2 regions of the Paenibacillus sp. J22FR83 genome follow, and region 2 is predicted to be linked to the other one. Evidence: a T-box and tRNA genes for the amino acid it is inferred to sense, from the RefSeq annotation. Region 2 holds a T-box; the other holds one or more tRNA genes.
What was found. The T-box of region 2 lies ahead of AC58PV_RS03190 (valine--tRNA ligase). A T-box ahead of a tRNA ligase gene usually reads a tRNA of that ligase, here a tRNA-Val.
Positions count from the first base shown of each region.

Region 1 (15,907 bases), on a different contig from region 2:
GTACGAACCTCAAGGAAATCGTAGATCTCGTTCACAGCTACAATATGCCTGTTCTAGTTGATGAAGCGCACGGTGTGCTTATTCATTTCCATGAGAAGCTGCCGATGTCTGCTATGGAAGCTGGAGCTGATATGGCTGCTACGAGTGTACATAAGCTTGGTGGTTCCATGACGCAAAGCTCTGTCCTCAATGTCAAAGGAAATCGCGTGAATCCGAAACGTATTCAGACGATCATTTCGATGCTGACGACGACGTCGACTTCGTATATTTTACTAGGTTCATTAGATACATCCCGTCGTCACCTCGCTCTCAATGGTCGTGAGATGGCAGAACGCACCATTCAGCTTGCTCATTATGCACGCAAACAAATCAACGAGATTCCGAACCTCTATTGTTTCGGAGAAGAGATTCTCGGGGATGAGGCTACATACGCCTATGATCCTACCAAAATCTGCGTACATGTCCGTAAACTAGGAGTTACTGGTTTCGAAGTAGAGAACTGGCTGCGTGAACATTACAATATCGAAGTCGAGATGAGTGACATGTACAATATCCTCTGTCTCTTCACGCCAGGTGATACATCAGAGAATGTAGAGATACTACTTACAGCTCTGCGTGAGTTATCACACATCAATGATGATGTTGCAGAAGTGAAAGAAGTTGTGATCAAGGTCCCTGCAATTCCACAACTGACGTTGACACCACGTGATGCTTTCTACGGAGAAACGGAAATTCTGCCATTCAAAGACTCGGCGGATCGGATCATTGCTGAATTCATCTATGTTTACCCGCCTGGTATTCCGATTTTGCTTCCTGGTGAAGTTATTACCCAAGAACTGATCGATTATATCGTTGAGCATGTAGAAGTCGGATTGCCAGTCAAAGGGCCAGAAGATCGCAGTGTCCAACAGGTCAAAGTAATCGTAGAAACACAAGCCATTTTCTAAGCGTCCTACCCTAAGGGATATATTGTAAAACCGTTTACATGATGCTATGATATGGGTGATGTTTTGCGAATGAGGTGATCAAGGAATGGCTCAAAGCGCTTATATTAAATTCGTAACAGGATCCGCTGTTGCTGCACTTACCCTTGATGAGATTAAGGACAAGCTGCTGCATTATCGCGATCAACTTAGCCAAACAGCCAAGCAACTTGGTTGGGAGTATGACGAAGCCGGATTCCCTTATACGATTGAGACGAAGCCCGAAGGCGAAGGCAAGTGGTTTTATCTGAAAGGCACCAACGCATTATATCATACAATCGTAGTTGGGGTCGGTTCTGAACAAATCCAGGAGCAAGAGCGTCAATTCGTGCAATTCGTATTGCCCGACAATGCCACACATGGTGACAAGAGCAAGGGCAATGAATTCTGCAAATATTTGGGCAAACTTCTGAAAGCTGAACTTCATCTATTTAACGGTAGAGTCATGTATTTCAATCCTAGAAAATGAATGAACACAAACAGAAACCCCCTAACAGATCACTCTGCTAGGGGGTTCTTATGTATAGCTCTTATTCTTCGCCTTCTTGAGCCACGATTTCATTGTAAATCGTTACTACACGTTCCCACTCTTCTTCATCTTCAATGTTAACAAGGAACGCATCTTCGTCCTCTTCTTCAACACGGAAAATCACACCGTCTGCTTCTGGATCATTACGATCTAGTAAAACAGCATAAGCTTGCTCCTGAGATTGGAAGGTATATACCATGACCATTTCATGTTCTACACCGTTCTCGTCCGTAACGATAAAAACGTCTTCCCCTTGCTCGTCGTGATCGTGGTCACAGTCTGGGCCGTGCACATGATCATGCTTCTCATCGCTCACAGGCAGAACCTCATTTCATTAAGTAATAAGTTACTTAAATATCCTAACATTTTCATATTAAGAGGTCAAACCAGATAATCCCTGCTCGCCTTATTCCGATTGAATTTGTTTTTCCGAAACGACGGAATACTCGCTGCTTCCATTTTGCTGCATAGCAAATTTAACAACGTATGTACCCGCTTCATCGAATGATACGCCATAGACAGGAACCTTCAACCAGAACGATTCTTTGGAATCGGCGATCGATTTATCAACAGGTGTGATCACACTTTTTCCACTTGGCGAAATAATAGATACGCGAACGGAGTTGATACCTGTTTTCAAGTTGTCTACTTGTGCGAATACGATAAAGTCTGCTTGTTTGCCACGCTCAACAACGCCGAAAGGAACGATTGCAGAATCTTTCCGAACTTCCGTTGTAAAGAACATATGTACATTGGGCTTGAACAAATAAGCTGTTTTGCTCGCATCATCCCATCTGAGCAAGGACTGTAATGCGTCACTCATTGCACGTAACGGAAGTACCGTCTTGCCATCCACAATAAGCGGCGGCACATCGGAATCTGCGAATTCTTTCGTTTGATTGTTAACGACTAATCTAGCAATACTATACCCTTTATAATCCCCCCATATCGATGAGGCTACTGCCGCAGCCGTACTCAAAACAAAGAACACAACCATCAACGTAAAAATGCGCTGAACTTTCATCTTTTTAACCTCCAACCTCGTTAGTCGTCTATATGTCTGCATCTATATACGCCGATAAGTAGGAAGAGTTGCGATGAAATTAACATTTTGCAATAAAATTCAGCACACGCTTAATATACGCTTCAGATTGAAGTTGAAATGAGCCGACATGCCCTGCACCTTCCGTAATCCATAGCTCAAAAACCGTTGGGTGACGCTTGAACATCTGAGTACTATTGGTATATGGAATAGCTAAATCGTCCTTACTGTGGATGAACAGAATCGGCCTAGGCGCTATCTTGTCAACGGCAGCTAAGGCATCCACAGCATGTGGATTCATATCTATTAATTTTGGCAAAATAAATAGAATAAATGGCGTAAACGGATAACGTGGGAGCTTAGACCACACCGGTAAGTTTTCCTCGAGATAGGGAAGCAATTGGCTGAACGCACTGTCTGTAATTACGCCCGACACAGCTTTCACCTCTGCAGCAGCTAATAAGGACGAAGTTCCACCCATAGAAAATCCAAGTAAGACGATTTCAGTTGGCGTGTTAGTATAGCTCTGTACCCAATCGATAGCCCCGAGGATGTCTTCCTTCTCCAAGAAACCTATCGTTGTTGTATTTCCTCCTGATCGTCCAGAGTTTCGGAAATCAAACATGAGAACATGATATCCCGCGTTGACAATGGCTTGAGCTAATGACAAGGCTGGGAGCCCTTTTTCAAGTCGTGTACCCGCATAACCGTGTGACATGATGACAGTCGTAGATTTGGCTAAGGAAGACACATTAGGCGACTCTAAGTACCAACCATCCAATAACACGCCATCTGTACGACTTGGAAATGTAACATCTTCTCGGTGCAAGTTGTAATTCTCAGGGAAATCATCTACGATCTTTCGCTGAGGATGTGTTAGCTGCCACCCCACGTAGGTAGAAAGTCCAACTATACCAAGCATGACGAGCACAAGAATGAGACTTACAAATAATCCAATCATTATGAAATCAACACCTCTATTTGTTTACTTTACCTTTACTGTTTCTTTATTTCCCTCATATAGAGGTTGAAAGTCGGTAACCTCCCATGTTACATTAGAAAAAGATGGATTTTGTCGAAAATTGGAGGACACTGAATGAGTTTGCAAATTCAAATGTTGGGAACCGGCAGTGCCTTTTCCAAATTGTACTACAATACAAGTGCATTAATTCGATCTACTAATGCCACAATTCTAATTGATTGCGGGCCAACAGTACCCACATCACTTTGCGAGATTAAATTAGAGCTCGATCAAATTGATGGAATCCTCATTTCACATATTCATGCTGACCATGTAGGCGGCCTTGAGGAAGTGGCCTTTCGTTTATTCTATCAATGTAACCGTAAACGAGTGAAGCTTTATGTTACCGAGGCTTTAGCGGAAGTGCTTTGGGAGAATAGTTTGAAAGGCGGGCTTTATAATCCAGAAGAAGGTTTCCATCAACTTGAGGATTATTTCGAACTTGTTTATTTACAAGAAAGAGTGCCTTATCAAATCGCTGCTGACCTTACCATTGAAATTATCCCAACCTTGCATATTGCACAAAAACTTAACTATTCAATCTTTATTAATCATTTAACATTCTATAGTGCAGATGTGCAATTTAATCAGGATCTGATCATCAACGAAGTTATTCGTACAAGAAATTGTCACACCATTTTCCATGATTGTCAATTAGATGGACCTGGATACGTACATACAACGTTAGCAGAATTACTTACACTCCCGGATGATATTCAGAAACGTATCTATCTGATGCATTATGGGGATCGAATGTCAGACTTCATTGGTCAAACAGGTCACATGACCTTTATTCACAAACATGAAATCATCGATATACCCAATTGAACTTACATTTCACGGAAGTCCTGAGAAATTTCATTTCTCAGGGCTTCTTTTTCGATAAATTCCCCCTTCATTTTCATTTTTTTTGGAGAACAGCAGGAATTTTATGACAAGTATAGAACATGTCACAAGGGTATGTGAACGGCGGAAATTTGCAATCGGGAGCTGATACGGTGATTATCAATGTAGTATATTATGTGTATGTAATCTTGTATGGCCTATATACGATGTATCTGCACACAGTCTTGAATATCCCTTTGTTTCTTCTAGCAATTGGTCTTTTTATCTTAACGGTACGCTTCCACTCTTCACATCCGGCTATACCTTGGTTTCAACTACTCCTCATAGGTTCTCTTCACGCACTTGGACAATCTGCCCTTTGTTACCCTCTATATTTACTAACACTATCCCACTATTCCTACAAAGAAGAGAATAAATCCAAAGCATGGGTACTTTCTGCGATCGCTATGATTATTTATTTATCCACGGTTAATTTCATAACGCATTCCGCATCTAGAGAGACTATGTTTGGATTCATGAGTATCCTCGACTTTGCTGCCACCACTTGGCTAACACGAACCATCCATCTCCGAAGCGGCAAACTGGAACGCATCCGCACAGAACGTCATTTATTATCGCAAAAAGACTCCCTTACTGGTCTATATAATTATGAAGAATGTCACCGCAGGCTCGAACAGCAGATTAAACTTCATCAACCGTTGGTTCTATTTCTTATCGACTGCACCGATCTGAAAGCAATGAATACATCGGGTGGCTTTCAAGCAGGCAATTTCGTTCTGAAGCAGATGGCTGATCTCCTTCAAATTCTTTTCAAAGAAGCACTGTTTATTTCGCGATATGGCGGTGATGAATTCGCTGTCGTCATGCCGCTACATAAAGATTTTCTGACAACAGCCTCCTTTCAACAGAAGCTTGATTCTGAGCTCCCTAAGCTTACTGGCATTCAAAATACATATGGTATTGCCATATTTCCACAAGACGCGCTGACGAAAGATGATCTTATTTTGCACGCCGAGCATAATCTATTTATGAAGAAACGTGAATCTTGGTTAAAACGTGAAGAACAAATGCAACGCTCCGAGAAACTTCGCGTCGTCGGTGAACTTGCTTCTGGCATGGCACATGAGATACGAAATCCCTTAACAACGGTCAAAGGTTTTCTGCAATTATCAAAAGCAAGCGATTACAATATTGAAAACTGGTATGGTCTCATCATGGATGAGATTGATCGGATGAGCGATTTGACTGGTGAGTTCCTTCAATTCTCTAAGCCGCATCAAACAGTCTTTCAAACGCATTCATTAAATGAATGCGTTCTCAAAGTTATATCCCTCATTGAATCCGAAGCGACCAGCTTTGGACATGAAATACATTTTCATGAGTCAACCTATGCCGTACATATGCTAATGGATCAGGATAAGATGCTGCAACTCTTGTTAAACATGATGAAGAATGCTTGCGAAGCCATGGAAGCAAACGGTTCCATTCATATCAAATTAAGCCGCGATCCTAAGAACGCGACTTTGGTTATTGCAGATAATGGTCCCGGTATACCGAGTGATCAACTCGAGAAGATTTTCCATCCCTTCTTCACGACCAAAGAAACAGGTACGGGTTTAGGACTATCGATTTGTTATAAAATCGTACAGGATCATCAAGGTACATTAGAAGTAGAAAGTGAGCTCGGTATAGGGACACGATTTATTTTGACTTTCCCTCTTGTCATTAATATGACTTCTGGGAATGACAGTTCAAATGTAAGTTAAAGTGTTTTCTTCATTCGTACATGCAGGATCCCGGCATCATAGAATGGCTCATCTGAGATTACCTTATAACCTAACTGACTGTAGAAACCTTCTGCTTGACATTGCGCATCTAGAATCGCATATTTGCATCCAAGCTCGAGAGCTTGTTGTTCCATTGCCAGTATGAGTTGTTTACCAAGCGATCTTCCTCTATATGCTTTCAAAACAGCTACACGTTGCAATTTGGCGGTTGCTTCTTGGTACTCATACCATCTCGAAGTCGCAATCGGCGTTTCACCGTCCATGATAAGCAGATGATGACAGGCCTCAGGGGACTCGTCCTTCTCATCCATTTCAAGATGTGCAGGTACTTGCTGTTCATCAACAAATACGTTAAATCGCACTGCAAAACAAGCTTTCAGTTGTTCCATTGTTGAAACACGAATCGTATCCATGTGGGCATCTTCCTCTCTAAGATCGTTTCTTGATCTTATCCCATTCCGGAAATGTTGTCCACTTGTACCGTGTTCACACTTTTACTTTCGCTCCAGTAAGTAACTGCAAGCACCAATCGCTAATCCTAATAGGGCACCCGCGGCAACTTCCCTCGGTAAATGTCCTAAACGTTCCTTGAGCGCTTTCCTTCTTCTGGCATGATAGATCCCTGGGTGCTGTTTGGCTATTCGTTCAACCTGTTCGTCCAAATCATTCACCTCTACTGCGATCTCGCCAGCCGATCTACGAATGCCCATCGCATCGTACATGACGACAGCCCCGAATACGGAACTCACCGCGAAATCAACAGCTGAGAAGCCTCTTTTCATCCCAATGTAAGTAGCTAGTGCGGTGACTCCTGAAGAATGCGAACTCGGCATGCCACCTGTTTGAACCAATTGTGACCAATCCCACTTCTTACTCGTTATATACGTTAAAGGTAATTTGATGGCTTGAGCGGCACCAATACCGATCACAGCTGTAGTCAATGCTCGATTCATTTCTATTCACCTCACCATTAGCATCCATCACAGGTTTAGATTCTATGCGTAAAGTTTGTTATACTAGACACATTGATTCTTTTGAGCTTATACTTACGAAGCCAGTTTTCTTCGAAAACTTTTAGGAGTGTGACTGATGAATATCGCTTTTTTCCTGTTACCTAAATCGGAAGTCATTACCGCGACTCCACAAGCGACCCTTCGTCAAATCTTGGAACGCATGGAGTATCACCGATATACGGCTGTCCCGATCCTATCTGATGATGGTCATTATGTAGGAACCGTCACGGAAGGTGATTTACTTTGGTATCTCAAAAATTCAACGCATATCGGCTTTGAGAACGCTCATCGCCATGTACTTGAAGAGGTTCCATTACGTGTCAATAATAAACCCGTTCATATTCATGCGGACATGGTAGACTTGATTGACTTGGCAAAATCACAAAACTTCGTACCTGTCGTCGATGATTCCGACAAATTCATTGGGATTGTCAGACGTAGTGAAATTATTGAGTATTGCGCCAAACAAATGAATTTACAAGCCAGAGCTGTAAAGTCCTAATTATTAAGTAATTACCTTATAGGAATAGCAAAAAGGCTGAGAACGCTCAGCCTTTTTGCTTTGTCCACAGAGGACACGGTTATTGTACTTGACCATTAGAAGATGCCTTAGACGAGACAAACTCGCTTGCCCAGTCAACCATTCCATTCATTAATGTCAAAATAAGATTCACCGCATCCTTTTCCGTTAGTGAGCCGTTCGACTGACTACTGACGTACTGCGACGTTTTTTGTTCCAATTTCACGACCAAATCTTTAATTTTCAAAAGTTCATTCGCCAAATCTGTTACTTGCTGATTATTTGACGAGTTGCCTTGATCTGATTTCATATTTTGACCTTGATTTTGACCTTGATTTTGACCTTGATTTTGACCTTGATTCTGGCCTTGATTTTGATTTTGAAATTGGCCTTGATTCTGATTCTGATTCTGATTCTGCCCTTGCATTTGACTTTGGCCTTGGCTTTGATCTTGACTTTGAGAATTAGCTTGGCTTTGGGACGTATCATTCGCTGAATCATTTGACGCGGCAGATCCATTGCTAGATGACGCCTGCTGCTGACCTTGGCTGTCTTGAGAGCCTTGCGCACTGGAAATCAACATTTTTTTGACCTGCTCTAATTCAATGAGCACCATATCGTTTTGTTTGGTTAATTCATCCATTTGCAGCTTGAGATCCTGTGTTTTGATCATGTTGTCGAAACCCTTCCTTCCCTTATTTCACAGCACCGCAAGCAATCCGCTTACCCGAATTACCAGATGGATCTGTTTTCAAATCATCTGCTTTCTCATGGATAACTAAGCTAGTCCCGCCAGGTTTGAACAGCGAATTAGGCTTATCCTTTTCTAAGACAACCGCCTTCGTAACGCTGCTGAATCTCCCATTGCCTTGCTCATCCACAATCAAATTTGGCAGATCGCCAGCATGTGCCCCTTTGGGATTTAGGAAGCCATGCTCCTTCATATGTGGATTGAAATGCCCACCTGCCGAATCAAACGCTGGTGCTTCACAAACAGCCTTCTCATGTATATGTAAGCCATGGACACCAGGTGAAAGCCCACTGACTTGCACATCCATCTGTACACCGTCTCTGACCGCAGTTAATTGCGCAGAACCTACTGACTGGTTATTCGAGCCAATGAGATCTACACGTATCGTTTCCGGCGATATGGCGGCCTCTGTTACTGAGGTCCTGCTCACTGTTTGGCAGCCTGTCAACATCATGAGACCCACGCTAGTGGTCATCATTATTTGAACTATTTTCATCTTGTACAATCCTCCTGTAAAACCACACATTGGTATATTCTACCCTTAGGATGCACAACTGCCCTTCTCGATAACCACATGATCCTTAATAAATTTCTAAATCATCCTATAAAAAAGCAAAAAACCTGCAATCTTTCGATTACAGGCATCCTTCATGTACGTCTATTGAGATTATAAAATAGTCATGAGCTTTGCAATAATTTGTAGGTTTTCTAACTTTCGTTTGTAAAAGTGAAATTCCACCTTCGTATGCTCAACCGCATCTTCCATCTGTAGAACCTGTTTTTGCAAATCCTTCGTGTGTGGCCATAATTCCGCCTGCCGCTGAAGCTCATTCTTTCCTGTCACAAGACCTTCACCAATTACTTCATACTCCTTCGTTAGAAGCATATGTTTGGCCCAATTCAATTCAGAGACGGCATCGACATAGATCGCTTCCGCTTGTTTCAACAATTCCGGTACAAGTTGTAACTCCAAAATAACATCCGACCGATTCATTCGGATTCCTCCTATGAGTTTTCACAGAAACTCGGCATAGTAAATCATGAAATATTGTTGCTTAGCCTCATATATATTCATAGAAAAATAAAACATGCACACAAGCCAAAAACCGTGAAAACAATGGATTTTCTCCCTGTATTCGACTCATCTTGCACAACACTTCCGCTATAGAATGACAAAACCATTAAGCCTACATTAAATATGATAGATTCGCTCCTGACCTGCTTGTATAACCTATTAGAAGTGCTACAATGTTACTATACGTATCAGAGGAGGTGACAAATATGAGCCAAGAAGAAGAAGTAGTACAATCCATTGAGCAAGAAGAAATCTCTGCTGAATCCACTGAAGAAGAAGTGGTGAGTCAAGAGGCTGAAGAAGTAATCGCTGAAGCGATTGAAGAAGCAGCTGCTGCAGAGGAAGAAGCAGAACAATCCAAAGAATAATGTAACCGTTATCATACATGAACACATATCCCCCCTCAACTTCACAGTTGGGGGTTTATTGATTTTATAAACTTTTTTTTGATTATCGCGAATAAATATTCTGAACATTCAAATAATACTGGTGTACCATAAAAAAGGAGATGATTTTGAATGGCTAACAGATCAAACACTTTAGTCGTACAAGAAGCAAAGGCAGCACTTGATCAAATGAAGTATGAAGTCGCTCAGGAAATTGGTGTCCCTCTCTCCCCTTCTGGTTACAACGGTAATTTGTCAACACGTGATGCTGGCTCAATCGGTGGCACCATCACAAAAAGATTAGTGCAAATCGCTGAGCAATCTTTAGGCGGCTACAGACGCTAATCCTTTGATGTAGGAGCAAGCTCAAAAAAGACTGAATCACTCGATCCTCCTTAGAGTGGTTTCAGTCTTTTTCTTTTTCCTTCAAATTCCTCTGATTTCCCTTGAATTTCCTCTCTTCAGAAAAGAAAGGTGATCCACTGCCATGAATTGGCGCTTCTATCACAAACGAAAGGTGGCGGTGATGCATGCAAAAGTGCAAATGTGCAACCTTTTATTGTCGAGAATCCCTCTCCAACGGAAATGCGTGCAAAAGTGCAACTATTTCTGCTATTTGGGCTCATATAGACACCTATTTTGTCCAAAAGGATGCTCTTTTGCACTAATTTTACGTTAATCAGCCGTTTTCACTGAAAAAAGATGCTCTTTTGCATCTTTGCCTCGTGTGACAGATTCAGAGGACAGTTTGGGCAAGCGGAAGATTTGGCTGAAATCTCAAAGCACCATTAACCCGAAAGACGCTGCCCATTACTAATTCACGCCGAGGCAATTATCATTCGCCTACTCCGTTACTTCTTCTTTACTTCCTCTACAAAAACGTCACTTGCGTCACGTGTGCTTCCGAGTTCAAGAATTGTGTATTTCTTCTCACCGATCATGATCACATCTTCCACTTCAGGAAGCGGATCGCCCAGGTATACTGTACCTAAGTACACATTACTGCTCTTCAATCGTAAATTCCAACGATGCTGTTGTTTCGTCATAGCTAATCCTCCCAAAAACTCTAATGTTCTCAAGTTACCATAAATTCACCCAAGATGAAAGCTATATGAGGAAACATCGGTTAAATAGGGAATATTACATTCCTTTCTGGTTAGAGCACTATAAGAATTTTTGGTAAACTAAATGAAACGAGGAGTTGAAAAATGTTTTTTTCCATTGTATACTAAAAAAGTTCCCATTCTAAAGGACGGTAGCTCAGTGGGAGAGCATTACCTTGACAGGGTAGGGGTCGTGGGTTCGATCCCCACTCGTCCTATATGAAACAAAAAAATTACTCGCGAATTACTTCGCGGGTATTTTTGTGTTTGTTAACAATGATACAAATAACTCATATTCTAATATATTCTCTAAATTCCTGAAAAAAAGAACCCCTCCCAGGGTTCTCCCGAATTATCCCTACACCTTAAATCGATCAACCACATCTTGCAAACCTGTCATCTGATCATGCAGCTCAATCGACTCTCTATGTACACGCTCGAACATTTGTCCCAGTGTCTCCACATTAGCCAAAACTTCCTCGGAACTGGCCGCTGTTTCCTCTGAACTCGCAGATGAAAGCTCGATAAAACCAACAATGATGTTTTTGCGGTTATCGACATGCTCCATATCGGCAGAAATGCTTTCAATCGATTCATGGATTTGTTTCAGAGAGGCGTTAATGAAATCAAATGTATCCGATGTCTGCCCTGCATTCTCTTCTTGCGAGCCTACGATATGAAGCGATTGCTCCATCGCTGCGGATGTCAGCTGTGCAGAATGCATAACGTTCTCAATCAACGTCTGAATGTGCTCAGATGCCTCGCCGGCTTGGACGGAAAGCGTTCTCACCTCAGCAGCGACTACGGCGAATCCGCGGCCGTTTTCGCCGGCACGTGCAGCCTCAATTGAAGCGTTGAGCGCTAATAAGTTCGTTTGTCTCGAGATGGCATGAATCGTGGTGACCATCTCTTTAATGGCGTCAATATCCAACATAAGCTTGCTTACGCTAGATGCTACTTCTTTGGTCACGGTAACGTTACTCCGGATCAACTCAATCATCGCTCGCATCGCTTCAGCGCCACGTTCTTCCTTCTCGCGAATAATTACACTATTGTTTTGTAGAATTTGAACATGTTCCTTCGTGTCATCAATCAATTCCGCCAATTCATGGACGCCATTCAGTCCATCCTCTACTACCTCTGCTTGGCTTCCTGCAGCCGTTGCCAATTCATGAATTGTCGTATTAATTTCATGAGAAATCGTATTAGTTTGCTTCATGGAATCTTTAATATGATCGGCGTTGCCTTTGCTCAGAAGCGCCGATTGTTTCACGTCCTTCACAATCACATGAATCTTCTCGATAAATTGATTCGTCGCTGTGGATAATCTGCCGATTTCGTCCATCGAGTTATCGGGAAGTCTTCTTGTTAAATCGCCATCCCCCTGAGCAATCGCAACCATAGCGGACTGCAGTCTCTCCAACCTTTTAAACTGACGATTAACGATATAAAATAAAACTGCTCCCGCAATCAGCAAGCTTACTAATGTGGCAATACAAGTTGTGTAGAAGAAGTTTGTCAACACTTGTTCCGACAATGCCAATACAAGTACTTGGCTCGTCGACAACGCTCTAAAGTAATACTTAGCTTTGGTTCCATTGTACGACATCTTCTCGAACGCTTTATGCTCTCCAGATAGACTTACACTAAGGGAGTCTAACAGCTTCGCGTCTAACTGCGTGATGCTCTCATCGGATGAGGCAACGAGCTTGCCGGTGGAATCAACGACTCCCGCGAAAAGCACATCTCCGCCCAGCTCCGACTTTAATTGCGTCAACACTGGCTTTGCTCCTATTTTACTATCGAGTTCCGTCAGAGTAGCTCCATCCCTTCCTGTTTGAACAATGCGAGGTGATGTCCAACCGGACACACCAACGTATTTATATACTTTAGGATCAACACTTCGTTGTTGGGCTGGCTGTGTGACAACTTTTTGCTTGCCCGAAATGAGGTCCATGAACTCATATGCTTGATTCTTAGGATCACCGCCGAAATTGAAATCAATCTTTTCGCCCGCGTTCGTCAGTAGTAATTGTCTCTGCGCGTTGGTAATCCAGAACTCATCAATGCCGGAACGCTCAGCTATATCAACTGCCTGTTTATAGGTCATCGGAATTTTATCATACATATAGGATAGTAAGGTTGCTTGCCCTATCATCTCTTTCTCCATGACGCTTTCTGTTGTCTTTCTCGCAATTATAGCGTTTTCAATTCCAATTCTAGCTGTTTCTAACGTTGTAAATCCTTTCTCGTGAAGACTTTCAGCTGTCTGCTGATACGTAACTGTCGCTGTCCCTACGGACACTGCAAACAATACGACAACAATACGACCAATAAGAGCCAGATGATTTTGTACTTAATTGATTGAATCGCCATGTTGTTCTCCCTTTTGTGTAGTATTAAAGATTCTAAGTAATCTACTTCACCACCTTCCAACATATTCCTCCAAAAATATCTAACATTCGACGGAAGATTACAATCCGCTGGGTAAATAGCACTAAAAAAGCTCCCTAGTGTAGAATCATCTACGCCTAGGAAGCCTTTTAACACCTACAAATTCAACATGCTGCGTATTGCACGCTTAGTTTCCTCAATCGCCATTCGCAGCGGCTGCGTCTCTCCCTGGTACGGGTGAACACTCCCGAAAGTATGGTTTCCGTCAGGAATTTTCACCCATTGGATAGCTGGATTATTAGCAATCAACTGCTCAGATCCACGAATCAACCTTTCCCCATCTGCCGTGCCTTGAACAAGTGTAATTGGGAATGTCGCTTCATGAATTCTGCCAACAATATCAAATCTCTCTGCGTTGCGTTCCATATCTTCTAGGATTTCCAGATCGAGCGGCATCATCTGTTTCGTTCGTCCATTCAGGGTATAGGAGCGGCCGGTGGCCCTCATCTCCGCTTTATTCTCAGGTGTGAGCAAATCGACATGTGCAATCCCATTCCAGCTGATGACGCCAGTAATTTCTGTTGGATGATCCAAAGCATAGATCAAGCTTACGCCCGCTCCTCTGCTATGACCTAGTAATAGGATTGGCTGATCCTTGCCCACGTGTTTATGTATATCCGATATAATAACCTGTACGTCCTCTAGATCTCTAGAATAGGTATCTCCAGCAAATTTCTCTAGCTCTGAGAATTCCATCAAATCTTCACCCACGCCATTATGGGAAAAATTCAAGGCAACAACATCAACAACTTCCGCTAATTCGCTGGCTACATAGGGGAACATTCCCCAGTTTTTGAAGCCTTTATAACCATGTAATAGTAATAATGTGCCATTACTTGGTTCTTGCTTGGCTTTATACATATCGCCTCGTAAGATTCGCTGCTCTGACATATGTAATTCAAAAGGTATTCCTATAGCGTTCTCCATCTGTTTCTCCTTCCTATCGTTACCAAAACATTAATCAATCGTATACTTTTGTCATTTTATCACAATCTAACTTAGACAACTCAACTTTAGCCACAAGACTGTATGCTTCATTTCACACATACAGCCAAATCGCATCTTTGACACAAATGCCAAACGAATAAGGAGGAAGTTTCTGTGTTATCAAGCCTAAATCGTCGTAAATTATGTCTACTATTTCTTAGCTTCCTTCTAACTCCGCTTTTGAGTCAAGGAGTGACTAGTCGGTCACAAGCACAGCAATTGGAACCCATACAGGAAAGGACAGCTGCCGAGCAGGCAAGCATTCGGCTTCAAGTGAAAGCATCCCCGGGAGCACTTTATCAAACAGAGCTAACTTTCGTCAATAAACCATTACAGCGTGCACTGGAGGAGGCTACAGTAGGCGATGCAACCTTAGAAGCCATTCCTCCAGATACCACACTCCAGTATGATAAAAAGGGGCAAACCATCCTCCTAGGGGTCACCCCAAGCGGAGATGTTGTTGATTGGACTTCGAAGAGGCGCATGCAACTCCCACCATCCGCTCAGGAAGCGCTGCAAGCGCAAGTCCAGGCACTTCGTGCCAAGCATTATGGCGAGATGCTGCCTTGGGAAGAAGCAAGTCTCGTGCTTCCCAAGTTCAGTTCCTTCACTGTTGTAGACGTGATGAGTGGACTTAGCTTTGAAGGGCAGCGTCGCGCGGGCTCCCACCATGCGGATGTGCAGCCGCTAACGAAAACCGACTCCGCGACGCTCAAGCGCATTTATGGCGGCGCGTGGAGCTGGGACCGCCGCGCGGTCCTAGTGAAGCTGAACGGCCGCACCCTTGCCGCCTCTATGCATGGCATGCCGCATGGCGGTGATGGTATACCCGGAAATGACTTCAATGGTCATTTCTGTATTCACTTCCTCGGGAGCGTGACGCACGGCTCCCGCTCCGTTGACCCGGCGCACCAAGTCATGGTGCACCGAGCGGCAGGCTTGCTGAACGACTACGTCAGCAAGCTCTCGCCCTGGGCGCTGATCGACGTCTGGATCAGCGGCGCCCACCAAGGTGACCTGCAGCTGCTGCAGGTCGCCACAGGGCAAGAACAGGCGATGCATGTGCGAAGCATGCGCCGCCTGTCCAAGTTCCAGGAGCAGGATACATCCCAGCTCCTGCAGTACGACACAGCTGTCGATGTAACCATGACAGCGGCTAGAGCCTCCGCGGTGACGAGTCGCCGCGTATTGTTTCATCTCGAACGCACCACCGTACAAGATCGGTGGTACATACGCAGTGCAGTGATCCAATAATAAGCAAAGCCCGGAACGATGGAGTTGCTCCATCACAGCCGGGCTTCCTTTTATTATTGCAAGGTTTGACCAGACGCCTTACGTAATTCGTTGGCGAGTCGATGAAACTCATTCTGTGCAGGTACGGATGAAGTCGCTCCGTATCCCGCTGAGAGG
Region 1 covers NZ_JCAUAM010000011.1:78,063-93,969, forward strand. Annotated here, with positions in the region: gene AC58PV_RS20205 (aminotransferase class I/II-fold pyridoxal phosphate-dependent enzyme) at 1-947, shown strand, start outside; gene AC58PV_RS20210 (DUF1885 family protein) at 1,033-1,452, shown strand; gene AC58PV_RS20215 (DUF1292 domain-containing protein) at 1,514-1,828, opposite strand; gene AC58PV_RS20220 (stalk domain-containing protein) at 1,919-2,536, opposite strand; gene AC58PV_RS20225 (alpha/beta hydrolase) at 2,616-3,515, opposite strand; gene AC58PV_RS20230 (MBL fold metallo-hydrolase) at 3,651-4,403, shown strand; gene AC58PV_RS20235 (ATP-binding protein) at 4,574-6,187, shown strand; gene AC58PV_RS20240 (GNAT family N-acetyltransferase) at 6,184-6,621, opposite strand; gene AC58PV_RS20245 (divergent PAP2 family protein) at 6,703-7,161, opposite strand; gene AC58PV_RS20250 (CBS domain-containing protein) at 7,298-7,723, shown strand; gene AC58PV_RS20255 (hypothetical protein) at 7,803-8,414, opposite strand; gene AC58PV_RS20260 (superoxide dismutase family protein) at 8,437-8,988, opposite strand; gene AC58PV_RS20265 (hypothetical protein) at 9,160-9,486, opposite strand; gene AC58PV_RS20270 (hypothetical protein) at 9,774-9,935, shown strand; gene AC58PV_RS20275 (alpha/beta-type small acid-soluble spore protein) at 10,086-10,298, shown strand; gene AC58PV_RS20280 (hypothetical protein) at 10,805-10,999, opposite strand; tRNA gene AC58PV_RS20285 (tRNA-Val) at 11,203-11,274, shown strand; gene AC58PV_RS20290 (methyl-accepting chemotaxis protein) at 11,415-13,361, opposite strand; gene AC58PV_RS20295 (alpha/beta hydrolase family protein) at 13,607-14,437, opposite strand; gene AC58PV_RS20300 (hypothetical protein) at 14,612-15,751, shown strand; gene AC58PV_RS20305 (DUF1906 domain-containing protein) at 15,805-15,907, opposite strand, start outside.
Region 1: it has a tRNA-Val gene. The T-box ahead of AC58PV_RS03190 (valine--tRNA ligase) is inferred to sense a tRNA for this amino acid. The anticodon was not compared.

Region 2 (15,907 bases):
CGCAAGCCAAAGCGGGTGCAGATATTATCGCTCCTTCCAATATGATGGATGGTTATGTGCAAGCTATTCGTACTGGACTAGATGAAGCTGGTTATGAGAACACGCCAATCATGGCTTATTCCGTTAAGTACGCATCAGCTTACTACGGTCCTTTCCGTGATGCGGCGCATTCCACACCGCAATTCGGTGACCGGAAGACGTATCAAATGGATCCTGCTAATGGCCGTGAGGCGCTTCGCGAAGCATCAAGCGACGTCATTGAGGGAGCGGACTTCCTGATGGTGAAGCCAGCGCTTGCCTATATGGACATTATCCGCATGCTGAAAGATAACTTCGATTTACCTGTTGTCGCCTATAATGTGAGCGCAGAGTATGCCATGGTGAAGGCTGCTGCGCAGCAAGGCTGGGTGAATGAAGAAGCGATTGTCATGGAAACAATGACGAGCTTCAAACGTGCTGGAGCCGACATTATCCTTACCTATTTCGCCAAAGATATCGCGCGTTACTTGCAAAAATAATGTGTTCATGAACCATTTGTCCACTGTGATCTTAAGCAGAAGGAGGGTGGTTCTTTTGTCATACTTTTGTCGCAATAGGGAAGCTTACGTTGGTTGTGAGAGGGGTATAATTAGGGCATAATGGATGAGAATAGATGGAAACAAGAGGAAGGTGCCTCGTGAGTTATAACGATAATTTTATTAAAGCATGCCGGAAAGAAAAAGTTGATACACTGCCCGTTTGGTATATGCGTCAAGCAGGTCGCTACGACCCGGACTACCGTAAGATCAAGGAGAAGTACTCCTTGCTTGAAATTTGCCAGCAACCAGAGCTTGCAGCTGAAGTAACTATGATGCCGATCAAAAAACTTGGCGTAGATGCCGCGATTTTGTACTCGGATATTATGAACCCAGTGGCTTCGCTTGGTGTTGACTTCGATATTGTGAAAGATATCGGTCCTGTCATTCATACACCGGTTCGTACGGCACAAGATGTGGAACGGCTTCGTCCAATTGATGTGGAGAAGGACTTGTCCCATATTCTTCAAACGATTCGTATTTTAGATAAAGAATTAGAAGTACCGTTGATTTCGTTCGCAGGTGCGCCATTTACGATCGCCAGCTATTTAATTGAGGGCAGACCCTCCAAGAGTTATATTCGCACGAAGCAAATGATGTATTCTGAACCAGCAGTCTGGTTTGCTTTAATGGATAAGCTCGGAGACATGGTTATTACGTATCTGCGAGCACATATTGCTAATGGGGCGAAAGCCGTTCAAGTATTCGATAGCTGGGTGGGGGCGCTCTCTCCAGCCGATTTCGACGTCTATGTACGTCCTACGATGATGCGGATTTTCAAAGAGCTATCGGACTTGAAAGAACCAAAAATTTATTTCCCAGGCGTTAGCTCAGGTGAGTTGCTCCCGTATTTGACGACGATTCAAGCAGATGTGATTGGCCTAGATTGGCGAGTGCCGATTTCCGTAGGTCGTGAAAGACTTCAGAATCGATATGCCGTACAGGGCAATCTAGATCCTTATATTTTAACAGCGCCGATGTCTGTGATTGAAGCGCAAGCGAAGGCGATTATGGATGAGGGAATGAAGCAGCCAGGATTTATTTTCAACCTAGGACATGGCTTGTTCCCGGAAGCATCGCTTGAGAAACTGAAAGAATTAACGACGTTTGTTCATTCTTACTCGCATTCCGTTTTAACCCAGCAAGCTGGAAAGAGTGGTGTTTAACATGGCTCAAAAACGCATTGGTGTCCTAGTGATGTCTTACGGTACGCCGGAAAGTTTAGATCAAGTCGAAGCGTACTATACACACATACGTCGTGGTCATCCGCCTACGCCTGAGCAATTGCATGAATTAACAACGCGTTATGAGGCTATTGTGGGTGGCTTCTTCCCGTTGCGCGAAAATACGAATAAACAAGTCAAGGGGCTCGAAGCAACGCTTCGTCAGGAGCATCCTGAGCTTGAATTTGTCTGTTATCAGGGCCTGAAGCATGCTCAGCCGTATGTTGAAGATGGTGTAGAGCAGATGGTTAAAGACGGCATCACAGAGGCCGTAGGGATTGTTCTAGCGCCTCATTATTCGACAATGAGTGTTGGCGGCTATGTGAAGAGAGCGAAGGATAAGGCGGAAGCGCTAGGCCTTAACATAACGTTCGTGCTGGATTATCACCTTCATGGGAAGCTGCTAGATGCGCTGCAAACTCGGGTAGAGAAAGCTTTGGGCAAATTTGCTGAAGCGGATCGGGATAACGTGAGGGTCATCTTTACTGCGCATAGCTTGCCAGAGAAAATTCTGGAAATGAAGGATCCGTACCCGGATCAATTGCTCGCTACTTCCAAAGCGCTCGCTGACCGGGTTGGTCTTACGAATTGGCAATTCGGTTGGCAGAGTGCAGGTCAGACCGCAATGCCTTGGTTGGGTCCAGACATTATGGATGTCATGCGTACGATTAAGCTGGAAGAAGGCGTCGATAAGATTCTCCTCTGTCCAATCGGTTTCGTTTCCGACCATTTAGAAGTTCTTTATGATATTGATATCGAAGCGCAAGCATTGGCCCAAGAGTTAGGTATTCATTTGGAACGCACAGAGTCACTCAATACCGATCCGCTATACATGGAAACATTAAGTGATGTTGTCTACAAGAAATGGCAAGAGGCAGCTGGTTCGCAATGAGTAACAACGTGCCTCATTATATGATTATTGGCGGGGGTATTACGGGGCTGAGTGCTGCCTTTTATTTGAAAAAACAGATGACGGAGCATGAAGCCGGCGGAGGTGGCCCCTTTCGTATATCTGTCGTTGAGAAATCGCCGTCATTTGGCGGGAAAATTCATACGATTGCGCGTGACGGCTTTGTGATTGAAAAGGGACCAGATTCCTTCCTAGCTCGCAAGCGTCCCATTATTGATTTGGCTTATGATTTAGGCATGGAAAATGAGCTGACCGGCACGAATCCGAAAGCGAAGAAAACGTATATCGTTCGTGGGAGAAAACTCCATAGGATGCCTCCTGGCTTGGTTCTTGGAATCCCGACGCAAATGACGCCCTTCATGAAGACAGGTCTTATCTCACCAATTGGCAAGCTGCGCGCCGCGATGGACTTGATTTTGCCTAAGAGAGAGGTAACCGAGGATGAGTCACTTGGACATTTTCTGGAGCGCCGACTGGGTAAGGAAGTGCTTGAGCGTATTGTTGAGCCGCTGCTTGCCGGGATTTACGCCGGGGATACGTTTAAGCTGAGCTTGAAATCCACCTTCCCGCAATTTCGGGCGATGGAGCAGAAGAATCGCAGTCTAATTTTTGGGATGATGGCAAGCCGGAAGAATGTGACGGAGGAAAGCGCGCATTTGCCTGCTGCTGTTCGTCATTCGGTATTTGTTACGTTCAAACGAGGGCTGCAATCGTTAGTAGAAGGTCTAGTAGATGCGTTAAGTACGGTGGATTTACGTGCGGGTGTTGGCGTTGTGTCAGTACGTCGTGTAGAAGATGGACAAACAGAAGTCCTCTTCGAGGACGGCCATCGTGAAGTCGTTCAAGGAGTCATTGTGACGACGCCCACGTATCAAGCGGCGAAGCTGCTTTCGGAACTCCCGGCGGCAAGCAAGCTAGCGAAAATTGATTATATATCAGTAGCCAATGTAATTATGGCGTTCGATCGTAAAGATATCCCATTTGAACTAGATGCCTCTGGTTTCCTTGTTCCTAAGCATGAGGGGTATACCATTACAGCCTGTACGTTAACCTCTGCCAAGTGGCTGCATGCTGCTCCAGAAGGCAAGGTGCTGCTTCGTTGTTACATTGGTCGCGCTGGCGAGCAGGAATGGCCGGCATGGTCTGATGAACAATTGATTAGTAAAGCACGTCGTGATATCGATGATCTGCTTGGGATTACGGCTGAACCTAGTTTTGTTGAAGTGACAAGATTGATGCACTCCATGCCGCAATACCCTGTAGGCCATTTAGAGGCGATCGCGGACTTCAATAAAGAATTGGCTGCAGCCATGCCGAGCGTGCTGGTCACGGGTGCAGGGTTTCATGGCGTCGGACTGCCTGATTGTATAAGACAAGGCAAAGAAGCTGCAAAGCAACTTGGTGATCTTGTTCTGACACGTACATGATCATCAATAAGCAAGTGATTGTGTGTTAACGGAGCTTGGTCAACTCCAAAGTGAATTCGCTCGGAGAGATCGTTAGGATTTTTTTCTCTTCGAGATCACGAATGACTTGCATGAGCGTGGATTTCTGTACACCAGCGAGTTGCGAAATTTCATCATAATTCAGAACAAGCTTAATGACGATTGAGGTACCTTTGCGCAAGCCATGCGAGTTCGCCATTTTGATTAAGCTTTTGATAACTCGCGTTCTTGCATCGACGAAGGTTAAATCATAGACTTGTTGATTTGTATCTCTTAACCGGTTGCTGAGTTCTTGCATGATGCCTAGGCTAATGTCAAAATGATTACGAAGCAAATCAAGGAAGCTTTGGCCTGTGATTGTGAGCAGTGTGCAATCTTCCAAGGTTTGAGCTGAGGCAGAACGCGGTTTGCCATCGATAAGCGAAAGCTCACCGAAGCTTTCTGTGCTTTTGCAGATTGTCAGTATTTTCTCCTCGCCAGAGGTACTTGTTGTGTAGATCTTCACGGAACCGCTAAGAACCATATAGAAAACCGAACCGAGCTCTTTTTCCTGAAACAGGATCGTACCTGTTTTGTAAGTACGTCTAGTACAAATTTCAATAAGGGCCTTCAATTGATTCTCGCTTAATTGGGCGAATAATGGAACTTTCTTGATTAGCTCTAGCATAGGTTGTACCGCCTTCATTTGGTAGTTATGGGTAGGATATGACCTCATTTTATCACAAGATTACGATATTGGGGGCTAAATAATGGTAAATTCGAGCAGAATCGACAAACAGTCAGCGGCTGCTTTTCAAGAAGCAAGGGGGCTGATTCCTGGTGGAGTGAACAGTCCAGTCCGTGCTTTTAAATCGGTGGGCTTAACGCCTTTGTTCATGGAGAGTGGGTCGGGCTCGCGTGTAACGGATATCGATGGGAACACTTTTATTGATTATGTTGGCTCATGGGGGCCGCTGATTGTAGGACATGCTCATCCGAAGGTACTCGAAGCTATTCAAGCGACAGCAATGAAAGGCACAAGCTTTGGTGCTCCTACATTGCTTGAAACTGAGATGGCGAAGCTTGTCATTGAACGCGTACCCTCGATTGAAATGGTTCGCATGGTTAATTCAGGGACAGAGGCTACGATGAGTGCGTTGCGACTGGCTCGTGGATTCACGAAGCGTGACAAGATCGTCAAATTCGAAGGAAGCTACCATGGGCACGCAGATGCGTTGTTGATCAAGGCAGGGTCTGGAGTTGCTACTCTTGGTTTGCCAGACAGTCCTGGTGTCCCAAGCAGCGTGGCATCCAATACAATAACGGTACCTTATAATGATTTGGATTCTGTGAAGCTTGTATTTGAAAAGTTCGGAGAAGAAATTGCCGCGCTTATCGTAGAACCCATTGCAGGCAATATGGGGGTTGTTCCTCCAGCAGATGGCTTCTTGCAAGGTCTTCGTGACATCACCAAACAATATGGTTCCTTGTTGATTTTTGATGAAGTAATGACTGGTTTCCGCGTGCACAAGAACTGTGCACAGGGGTTGTACGGTGTAACTCCAGATTTAACTTGCCTAGGTAAAGTGATCGGTGGTGGGCTTCCTGTAGGCGCCTATGGCGGCCGCTTAGACATCATGGAACAGATTGCTCCTGCAGGTCCGATTTATCAAGCGGGCACGTTATCAGGTAATCCACTTGCCATGGCAGCGGGTTTCGCGACATTGTCCTTGCTAGGCGAACCGAATGTTTACGAGGAATTAGAACGCAAATCAGCTAGACTAGAAGCGGGCTTTGCTGCCAATGCTGCCGAGTTCGGGATTGCGAGTTCGATCAATCGCGTAGGTTCGATGGTTTGTCCGTTTTTTACAGAGGTAGCTGTCACCAACTATGACACGGCCAAAACATCCGATCTTAGTCGATTTAATGCCTACTTCGGCAACTTGTTAGATCTAGGCGTTTCCGTGGCACCTTCCCAGTTTGAGGGGATGTTCGTGTCTACCGTTCACTCTGATGAAGATATTGAAACGACGATCGAGGCTCATCGTGAAGCGTTGAAACGATTATAAGAAAGGTGCAGCCCTCCGTAGGATATTCTGCGTGAGGGCTGTTCTTTATTTTATGGGATGGATGATGTCGTTAAGCTTCATATCACTCATGTTCCTCAGAAGAATAGATGGATTATCTCCCGTTAAATTTGGCGTTTTCTAATCAAATGGAGAGAAAGATGGAAAATCTACAGCTAATTACTCCTAATTTACGTGATCTGTACAGTTGAGGGATTATTAACAACATTTTTTCCAGTTATATCGATTTTTGAATGAAATTCCCCGCAAATAGCTGTAGTTTTTCCAGTTAAAACAAACTTGCTCCCGCTGAAACGCTCCGTTCCCGCCTACCGCCCGCTGCGTACTCACTCAAAAGGATTCCCCCGCAGTACAAAAAAAGTTAGCACCCGTAGAAACGGTTGCTAACTTCATTAAATAAATCGCTGCTGCTTATCCAGTTCTCTTACTAGTTAGGTTTAACTGTTGGTGCAGTAGACGTAGATGTGTTCGGTACTGTCTCTGTTCCATTCGTTGCTGGTTTCGGTGTAGCACTAGGCGCAGGAGACGGTGTTGTCGTCGTCGTTGGCTTCGTACTACCGGTGTTTGCACCACCCGTATTTGTAGTCCCACTACTTGGCGTCGGCGTAGGTGTAGGAGTTGATGTAGGGGTGCCTGTATTTGTTGGTGTAGGGTTAGGGTTTGTTGTTGTATCCGTTGGTGTTCCAGTAGATGGCTTATCCGTCGAGTTCGGTTTCGTCGAGTTAGTGCTTGAAGGTGACGATGACCCGCCAGCTTTGACGGACTCTGCTGTGTTTTCTGGTTTCGCTGATGGTGTTGGTGTTGCTTTCGGTGTTGGTGTAGGTAATTTACCTTGTGCTTTCAGTTCTGCTTGTTCTTTCAAGAATTCAGGATGAGTGGAAGCACCACCTGCATCAATCGATGTCAAGCCAGCCCAGATGTTCTTCACTTGGACTTTCTCAGGATGATCGAATACTAAGAAAGCTGAAGGTAAGCGACGCTCGCCATAACGGCTCGACGGTTTGGTAATAAGTTCATTATTATAAACCATCTCAGATGATGCTCCGCCATCTAGGAATCCAGCATTGATTACGTCGTCTTCTAAGAATAGATCCTGAACTTCTTTCAGTGTAGCGCCAACACTTGATGTTTGACGACCATCAATAACGATAAAGATAACGGTACCGTCTGCTTTTTGACCAACTGCTGTACGCGGTGCACGTCCCCATCCGCCATCGCCACTTGTAATTAGCGGTTTACCGTTCGCGATTACACGCGGGTAGAAGGAAACAGCTTCCGTGACACCGAGCTCTAATAAGGCATTAATGGTATACTTACCAATAATAAGTGTACCTTCCTTGGTAAATCCGACAATTTGTTGCGGGTTACTTCCTTCTTGGTCGGTATAAAGGATTTCACCACCGGACATAATAGCACCGATTGGGGCAAATCCGTTTCCTAGGCCGTCAGGATCATTGAAGCCGCCGCCATTGACACCGGCAACAGCACCTGTCCGTTGAACCATAGCTGTGATTCGTTCACCCTCACCTTGTTTGGACGGAACGACAACGCGGATTGAACGTGGATCATATACATACATGCGCTTACCCTTCCAGAGGGTGCCGGAAATATCTTCTACTTTAACGAGACTCTCAATAGGTCGATTGGTATTAAATTGTACTGCCTCTATATCTTGCTTCTCGATCGAGTTAACTTCCGTTAGATTCTGCATTTCAAGAACCATCTGGTCTCGGCGCTGTGCGCCTACGAAGATCCAAGCCCAATCACGATGCTGCGTTGTGATAACGGTTTTGGCCAGATACTCTCGAATGAATGTTCCCGGTGGGGTTAGAAATAGAAAGCTAGAACTTAGAAATGTACAAGCTGCAAGGATAAGTAAAGTCCGCTTCAGCCAACTATAATTTCGAAAATGATTTGCAATTGAACTACCCAAGGTAAACCTCTCCTGCTCTATTAATAAAATGGTAGAAAATGTCGAAAAAAAACAATACAAGTATAATAGTATCATATTTTTGCATGCAAATGGTAATGGTAATTGTTAAAATAAAGTGTACATAATCCCTCTTCCTTAAGGAGCTCGTTCTACTTATGAAACGTTATTACTTTTTTGATTTCCCGATCGACCTGATGGCGATTGTTTTTGTATTTCTACTCATTTTGCTAGCAATCTTCCTATCATTTCGTAAAGGTATGAAATCATGATCACTTGGTCGCGCGATGGAGAGTGGCTGGAGTTACCGCTTCCGAATGAACAGTGGAAACCATTGAAACCTGGCGCTGTGGAACAATTGGCGGCATACTTGCCTGTGCCTCGCAAATACTTCTTGCGTTTAGCCTCTCAGGGGCTTATTCGCACAGACAATCATAAGATTCGGCTAAAGGTGTTTCCTCAGGAAAAAGCTGTGTTTAAACCGGAATCTTATCAATTAGACGTTTTATTTGAAGATGAGTTCACTCTCGTTGTGAATAAACCGGCTGGTAAGTCTGTCCACCCAGCTGAAGCCTCACAAGGGGGGACGCTGGCTAATGCAGTAGCTTACTATTATGAAGCGACAGGACAGGCATGCGGCGTTCGCCATATTCATCGTCTAGATAAAGATACGACTGGCGTTGTACTTTATGCCAAAAATGAATGGGCGCATGTCCTATTAGATGAAGCCATGCGAGAGAAGCAAATTGATAGACGCTATATTGCGTTGGCTCACGGGATTTTCAAAGAGAAGGGAGGATGGATTGATGAACCGATTGGCAAGGACCGTCATGAGCCAGGGAAACGAAGGGTAACCCCCAACGGGGATCAAGCGCTTACGCATTATCGTGTTATTCAGCAAATGAAAGCCGGAGCGCTCGTGGAAGTGGAGCTGGAAACGGGCCGGACGCATCAGATCCGGGTTCATCTCAGTCATGCAGGACATCCACTAATCGGAGATACCCTATATGGGGGATCTTCGCGATCGTTTGAGCGGCAAGCCCTTCACGGCGAAAGGCTTATTTTTAATCATCCCATTACACAAAATGAGGTCGTTGTACATGCCCCTTATCCACTAGATTTCAAGACGTTGTTGGATCAAATGTCAATGAATTAAAAATGTAGTCATGCCTGGCCTTATCCACCCATATACTTAAAGAGACAATCAAGTATATTACCCAACAATTCGGAGCTGCATCATGTTTCGAATTAACGGAAGGGAGGAACATTTCGGTGTCTGAACAACAACCAGGGTTACGCTTTGATATTTATGAACGTGTGCATTTGCAGGATAATTTGGCGGCAATACAAGAATTGAATGAGGTAGAATTACTACCGCATATTCAAGTAATAACGCTGGATGATCAAGCAATCCTAAAGGGGAATCTACTGCTTACAGGTAACTATTTTAGTGAAGAAGGCGGGAGCCCTCGCACGCTTGAGCATTTGATCCCTGTCGAAATTACACTGCCCTTGAACCGAATTCATCGTGTAGAAGATATTCAGGTGGAAATTGAGAATTTTGATATCGACCTTTTATCGGCACGAAGCCTTAATGTAACTGGTGTTCTTTCCTTGCAAGGTGTAGAGATGGTTTCTGTGCCCCAAGAAAGCTGGAGGGAAGATGAAGAGGTTACATTTGTCCATCAAATTGAGTACCCACGCTCCGAGCCTATCATGCCTTATGTAGCAGAACCTGCACCAACACCAACACCAGCACCATATGTTCAAGAGCCACAGATTTCACAAGCGCCACAAGTCGAACAAGCGCCACAAGTTCAACAGGTGATTCAACCACCACCAGCGCCAACGCCAGTTCTTCCTACACCTTTGCCTACGCCAACGCCAACGTTGATCGCAGCTACACCAGAACCAACCGTTGCTGCGGCTCAACCTGAACCCATTTCGGGGGATGGCTCGATCGGTGTGGATTTTGAACAAATCGAGTTAAAAGTGACCCCACAGGGAGATAGTACCGTCGTTACGGAGGAAAAAAAGGAACTGAAAGTTGCCTTTGGCAAGAAGGCAGCGGACGCCGTGGAGGTTAACCCGTATGGCATCAAATCGCTATTATCTAAGGCAGGCACGTATCTTTCCGACAAGCGGATTGCGGAAGCTGAGGCGCAAGCGGCTCTTGAGGCGGAATCGCGGATAGATCCGGTTGAGTGGCGGCGATTATTCCTTCAGAGGGGATCGGAGTCGCAAGAATTCAGGAAGCTCAAACTATGTATCGTTCAGAAAGACGACACCTTAGAAACAATCGCGAAGCGCTATCAGCTGACAACGCGTGAGCTTCAATTGATGAATCGTCTAGGCGATGAGGATATCGTGGTGGGTCAAGTTATTTATTTGCCCAAATAAATATCTATACATAGGCAAGAGCCTTTGGCTGCGGATAGCAGCTGGGGGCTCTTTATGTTGTGGCTTTGTATAAATTCTACCGTTTCGCCCAATACTAGAAAATAATCCTTAGAAGTGGCTTCGTAATTATTGACTATATGTCGATAATTCGATATCATATAGTGTAAATCATTTTCAAACCAACATATGGAATTGCAAGGATAGGGAGTAGTAGTCGGAACGCCCTTCAGAGAGTGGAACTGCAGCGCTGAGAGGTTCCTCAGGATACATCCGATCGAAGTCGCCCTGGAGCAGTAAATGTGAGTGTAATTGTGAGAAGAATTTCTCGCAGGCATTAGCATTTTCCGGTCGCAGCCGTTATCTGTTTAAGTGTCATGTTATTTGCTATTTGGGCAAGTTGCATGAAATGAAGGTGGTACCACGGAAGCTATACCTTTCGTCCTTTTTGGGGCGAAAGGTTTTTTTGTGTTTATAACAACTAGCCAGATATGGAGGTACTATGATGACCGAAACTAAATTACAAACGGAAATGCCTACCACGTATGACCCGAAAGAAGCGGAGCGCAAGTGGTACGACTACTGGATCAAAAATGAATTCTTTAAAGCAGGCAACCGCCCTGATGCTGAAACCTACACCATCGTGATACCGCCCCCGAACGTAACGGGGATGCTGCACATTGGGCATGCACTTGATTTTACTCTGCAAGATATTCTTATTCGTACGAAGCGCATGCAAGGTTTTGACACGCTGTGGTTACCAGGTTCCGACCATGCAGGGATTGCAACGCAAACCAAAGTTGAACAAAAACTTCGTGAACAAGGACAAACGCGTTATGATCTTGGGCGCGAGAAATTCTTGGAGAAAGTATGGGAGTGGAAAGAATTATATGCGGATACGATTCGTGAGCAGTGGGCCAAAATGGGCTTCTCTCTGGATTATTCGCGTGAACGCTTCACATTGGATGAAGGACTTTCGCAAGCGGTTCGTGAAGTTTTCGTAAGTTTGTTTGAAAAAGGCCTCATCTATCGCGGCAACTATATTATTAACTGGGATCCGGCGGCACGCACGGCGCTTTCGGATATTGAAGTAGAATACAAAGAAGTACAGGGTGCACTGTACCATTTGAAATATGAAACAACAGACGGTTCAGGATCCATTGTAGTGGCTACGACACGTCCTGAAACGATGCTTGGTGATACTGCGGTTGCTGTTCATCCGAAAGATGATCGTTATAAGCATTTGATTGGTAAGTCTTTGCTGCTTCCGATTGTAAACCGTGAAATTCCGATTATTGCAGACGATTATGTTGAAAAAGAGTTCGGAAGCGGCGCGGTTAAAATTACGCCTGCACATGATCCGAACGATTTCGAAGTAGGCAAGCGTCACAATCTGCCGCAAATCCTCGTTATGGACGAAACGGGAACGATGAACGCGAATGCTGGCCCTTACCAAGGCAAAGATCGTTTCGAGTGCCGTAAGCAAATCGTTGCCGATTTGAAAGAGCAAGGTGTTCTGATCAAAATCGAAGAGCACGTTCATCAAGTTGGGCATAGCGAGCGCAGTGGCGCAGTTATTGAGCCTTATTTGTCCACACAATGGTTCGTGAAAATGCAGCCGCTGGCTGATCAAGCGATTGAAGCGCAAAAATCAGGCAATGGTGTTAATTTTGTGCCTGACCGCTTCGAGAAAACATATTTGAACTGGATTGAAAATGTGCGTGACTGGTGTATTTCCCGTCAACTATGGTGGGGGCACCGAATTCCTGCTTGGCACTGTGCGGATTGCGGTCAAGTTACCGTAACTCGTGAGGATGCGACAGTCTGTTCCCATTGTCAAAGTGCGAATCTCAACCAAGATAACGATGTTCTAGATACTTGGTTCAGCTCAGCGCTATGGCCGTTCTCCACTTTAGGGTGGCCGAATGATTCCGAAGATATGAAACGTTTCTACCCGACGAGTGTGCTCGTTACAGGTTACGATATCATTTACTTCTGGGTTGCTCGGATGATTTTCCAAGGACTTGAATTTACGGATCAAATTCCATTTAAAGATGTGCTCATGCATGGTCTTGTTCGTGATTCCGAAGGACGTAAAATGTCCAAATCGCTCGGAAACGGCGTTGATCCATTAGAAGTGATCGAGAAATACGGCGCAGATGCGATGCGTTATATGATTTCTACGAGCTCCACACCTGGTCAAGATTTACGCTTCCGTTGGGAACGGGTTGAGCAAGCTCGTAATTTTGCCAATAAGATTTGGAATGCTTCCCGATTCGCTCTAATGAATCTGGAAGGCGTTACTGCAGCAGATATCGATTTGACGGGTAAACTGGGCACTGCAGATCGTTGGATTCTACATCGTTTGAATGAAACTGTTCGTGATGTAACCCGACTAATCGACAGCTATGAATTCGGCGAAACAGGCCGTCTACTTTATAACTTCATCTGGGATGATCTCTGCGACTGGTACATTGAGTTCAGTAAACTGAGCTTGTATGGTACAGATGCAGCAGCGAAGAAACAGACACAATCGGTTCTAGCTTATGTGCTCGATCAAACGCAACGTTTGATTCATCCGTTCATGCCGTTCATTTCAGAGGAAATTTGGCAGCATCTGCCGCATGTTGGAGATACGATTACGCTCGCGGCTTGGCCGACGGAGAATGCGGCTTTCGAAGCGCCAGATGCGATTCGTGAGATGGAGCTTCTGATGGAAGCGATTCGTTCCGTTCGTAATATCCGGGCAGAAGTGAATGTGCCGATGAGCAAGAAGGTTGAGCTTCTAATCAAACCAGCAAGTGCAGAGACACAGGACATTCTTAGCCAAAATGAAGAATACCTCAAACGCTTCTGTAACACATCCTTGCTTGAAATTGACCTTGCAATGGCCGCACCTGACAAAGCAATGACGGCTATTATCACGGGTGCTGAGTTGTACTTGCCATTAGCAGGGTTGATCGATATCGCACAAGAGCTAACACGCTTGGACAAAGAATTGCAATCCTTGCACGGTGAGGTTGAGCGCATTGAGAAGAAGCTGGGTAATGAAGGCTTTGTAGCTAAAGCGCCAGCGAAAGTCATCGAAGAAGAGAAAGCCAAGCTTGCTGATTATGCAGACAAACGGGACAAAGTTATCGCGCGATTAGCGGAGTTAAAGGCTTAAGAACGTAAATTATACGATTGCCTAGGTTCGTCTACCTGGTGATTCATATAGTAAAAGAGGATGAGAACAATGGATGAAATCAAGAATACGGCGGGTGAATTCCAATCCGCACAAGAAGCCATTGATTGGATCGTTGGACGTATGGAGAAGCTCGGTATGAAGCCGGGCCTCCAGCGTATGGAACTTTTGATGGAGAAGCTAGGTCATCCTGAACGCAGGTTGAAATTTATTCATGTGGCAGGAACGAACGGTAAGGGCTCAACTTGCGCTTACCTAGCTTCCGTACTTCAAGCTTGCGGCTATGATGTAGGTACGTTTACTTCCCCTTACTTGGTGAGGTATACGAACCGTATACAAGTCAATGGCGCCGATATTGAGGACGACGTACTACTCCGTTTAGTGAATGAAATGAAGCCGATCGTGGATGAGATTGCAGCTACAGAGGTCGGTTCGCCAACGATGTTTGAGATTTCAACGGCACTGGCGATTCTATACTTTGGAAAAGTAGCTTATCCCGACTATGTCGTATGGGAAACTGGACTCGGGGGAAGGCTGGATAGCACGAATATCGTGAATCCAATTGCGACCGTAATTACGAATGTTGGTCATGATCATATGGACATTCTCGGGGATACCTTAGAGCTTGTAGCAGCTGAAAAAGCAGGAATTATTAAAGCCGGTGTTCCGATTATCACAGCAGTAGAACCTGAAGCTGTATGGCGCGTAATTGAACATACGGCGAAGGCGAAGAAAGCGACGCTCTACTCCCTTGGCGATCAATTTTCGTTGACGAATGTGACGAGTGAGCTTGACCGTCAAACCTTTCAGTTTAACGGACCATTCCGACCGATTCCGGAGTTAGCTATTACATTGAATGGGGAGCACCAATTGAAAAATGCCGCTGTCGCGGTCATGACACTTGAGGTTCTACGTCAATATTACGCAACTATCGTGGATGACGAGGATTTGCAGAAGGGTCTTTCTGGCACCAAATGGCCAGGCAGATTGGAAATGGTTTCACATGAGCCGCGCATTCTCATTGACGGCGCTCATAACCCTGAGGGGGCTGCGACGCTGGCTGCAGCACTTCAGAACGTGTATAGTTATAAGAAGCTTCATATGATGATCGGAATGCTAGCCACGAAGAATCATACAGGCTACTTAAGGCATATACTACCATTGGTGGATACGCTCATTATTACGGAAGCCAATTTTCATAAAAAAGGGGATGCGTACCTTCTCGCTGAAATTGCAAACGGTCTGCTTCGAGAGATGAATCTAGAAGTAGATGTAGTTGTAGAACGCGATTGGAAGCAAGCGCTAACCTTATTAACAAATAGAACTGAGCAGGATGATCTGGCGGTCGTATCCGGCACGCTGTATTTAATCTCTGATGTTCGTTCTTGGATAACCTATCAAACCGATTCTGAAAAAGGATGGTGAGAACAGCGTGAATCAAGCAGAACACGTACATTTTATTGGAATCGGCGGATACGGCATGAGTGCCATTGCCAAAGTCATGCTCGAGATGGGATACCGTGTCTCAGGGTCAGATATTGCTCAGCAAGAGTTAACTGAGAAATTGAAAGCCAAGGGCGCTCAAGTCTTTATCGGTCATCAGGCAACGAACGTATCTGGTGCTGATCTTGTTGTATATTCAACTGCAATAGCCAAAGATGATGTCGAATTGCAAGCTGCCGAGCAACTGAACATACCAATCATTCATCGTTCGCAAATGCTGGGAAGGCTGATGAATGAACGCAAAGGAATTGCTGTAGCAGGTGCCCACGGGAAGACAACAACTTCTTCCATGATTGCTTTGGTGATGGAGATTTGCGGCACGGATCCAACGTATATTATCGGTGGAGAAATTATGAATGTGGGCAGCAATGCCAAAGCTGGTAAAGGGGAGTATGTGGTAGCGGAGGCGGATGAGAGCGATGGAACCTTCCTGCAATATCACCCAACTCTTGCGTTAGTGAACAATATTGAAGCAGACCATTTGGAAAATTATAATGGCGATTTCGAAAACTTGAAGAAAGCTTACAAACAATTCTTGAGCCAAGTAAGACCTGGCGGCAAAGCGATTGTCTGTCAGGACGATGAATTCCTGCGTGAGATGATTCCAGAAATTCAAAGTCAAGTAATTACGTACGGGATCGAAACGGAAGCGGATTATATCGCACGTGACATCT
Region 2 covers NZ_JCAUAM010000001.1:902,485-918,391, reverse strand. Annotated here, with positions in the region: gene hemB (porphobilinogen synthase) at 1-518, shown strand, start outside; gene hemE (uroporphyrinogen decarboxylase) at 677-1,741, shown strand; gene hemH (ferrochelatase) at 1,743-2,690, shown strand; gene hemG (protoporphyrinogen oxidase) at 2,687-4,135, shown strand; gene AC58PV_RS03215 (Crp/Fnr family transcriptional regulator) at 4,161-4,820, opposite strand; gene hemL (glutamate-1-semialdehyde 2,1-aminomutase) at 4,903-6,201, shown strand; gene AC58PV_RS03205 (phosphodiester glycosidase family protein) at 6,647-8,152, opposite strand; gene AC58PV_RS03200 (RluA family pseudouridine synthase) at 8,418-9,305, shown strand; gene AC58PV_RS03195 (LysM peptidoglycan-binding domain-containing protein) at 9,422-10,549, shown strand; T-box leader at 10,738-10,996, shown strand; gene AC58PV_RS03190 (valine--tRNA ligase) at 11,049-13,712, shown strand; gene AC58PV_RS03185 (bifunctional folylpolyglutamate synthase/dihydrofolate synthase) at 13,782-15,155, shown strand; gene murC (UDP-N-acetylmuramate--L-alanine ligase) at 15,163-15,907, shown strand, end outside.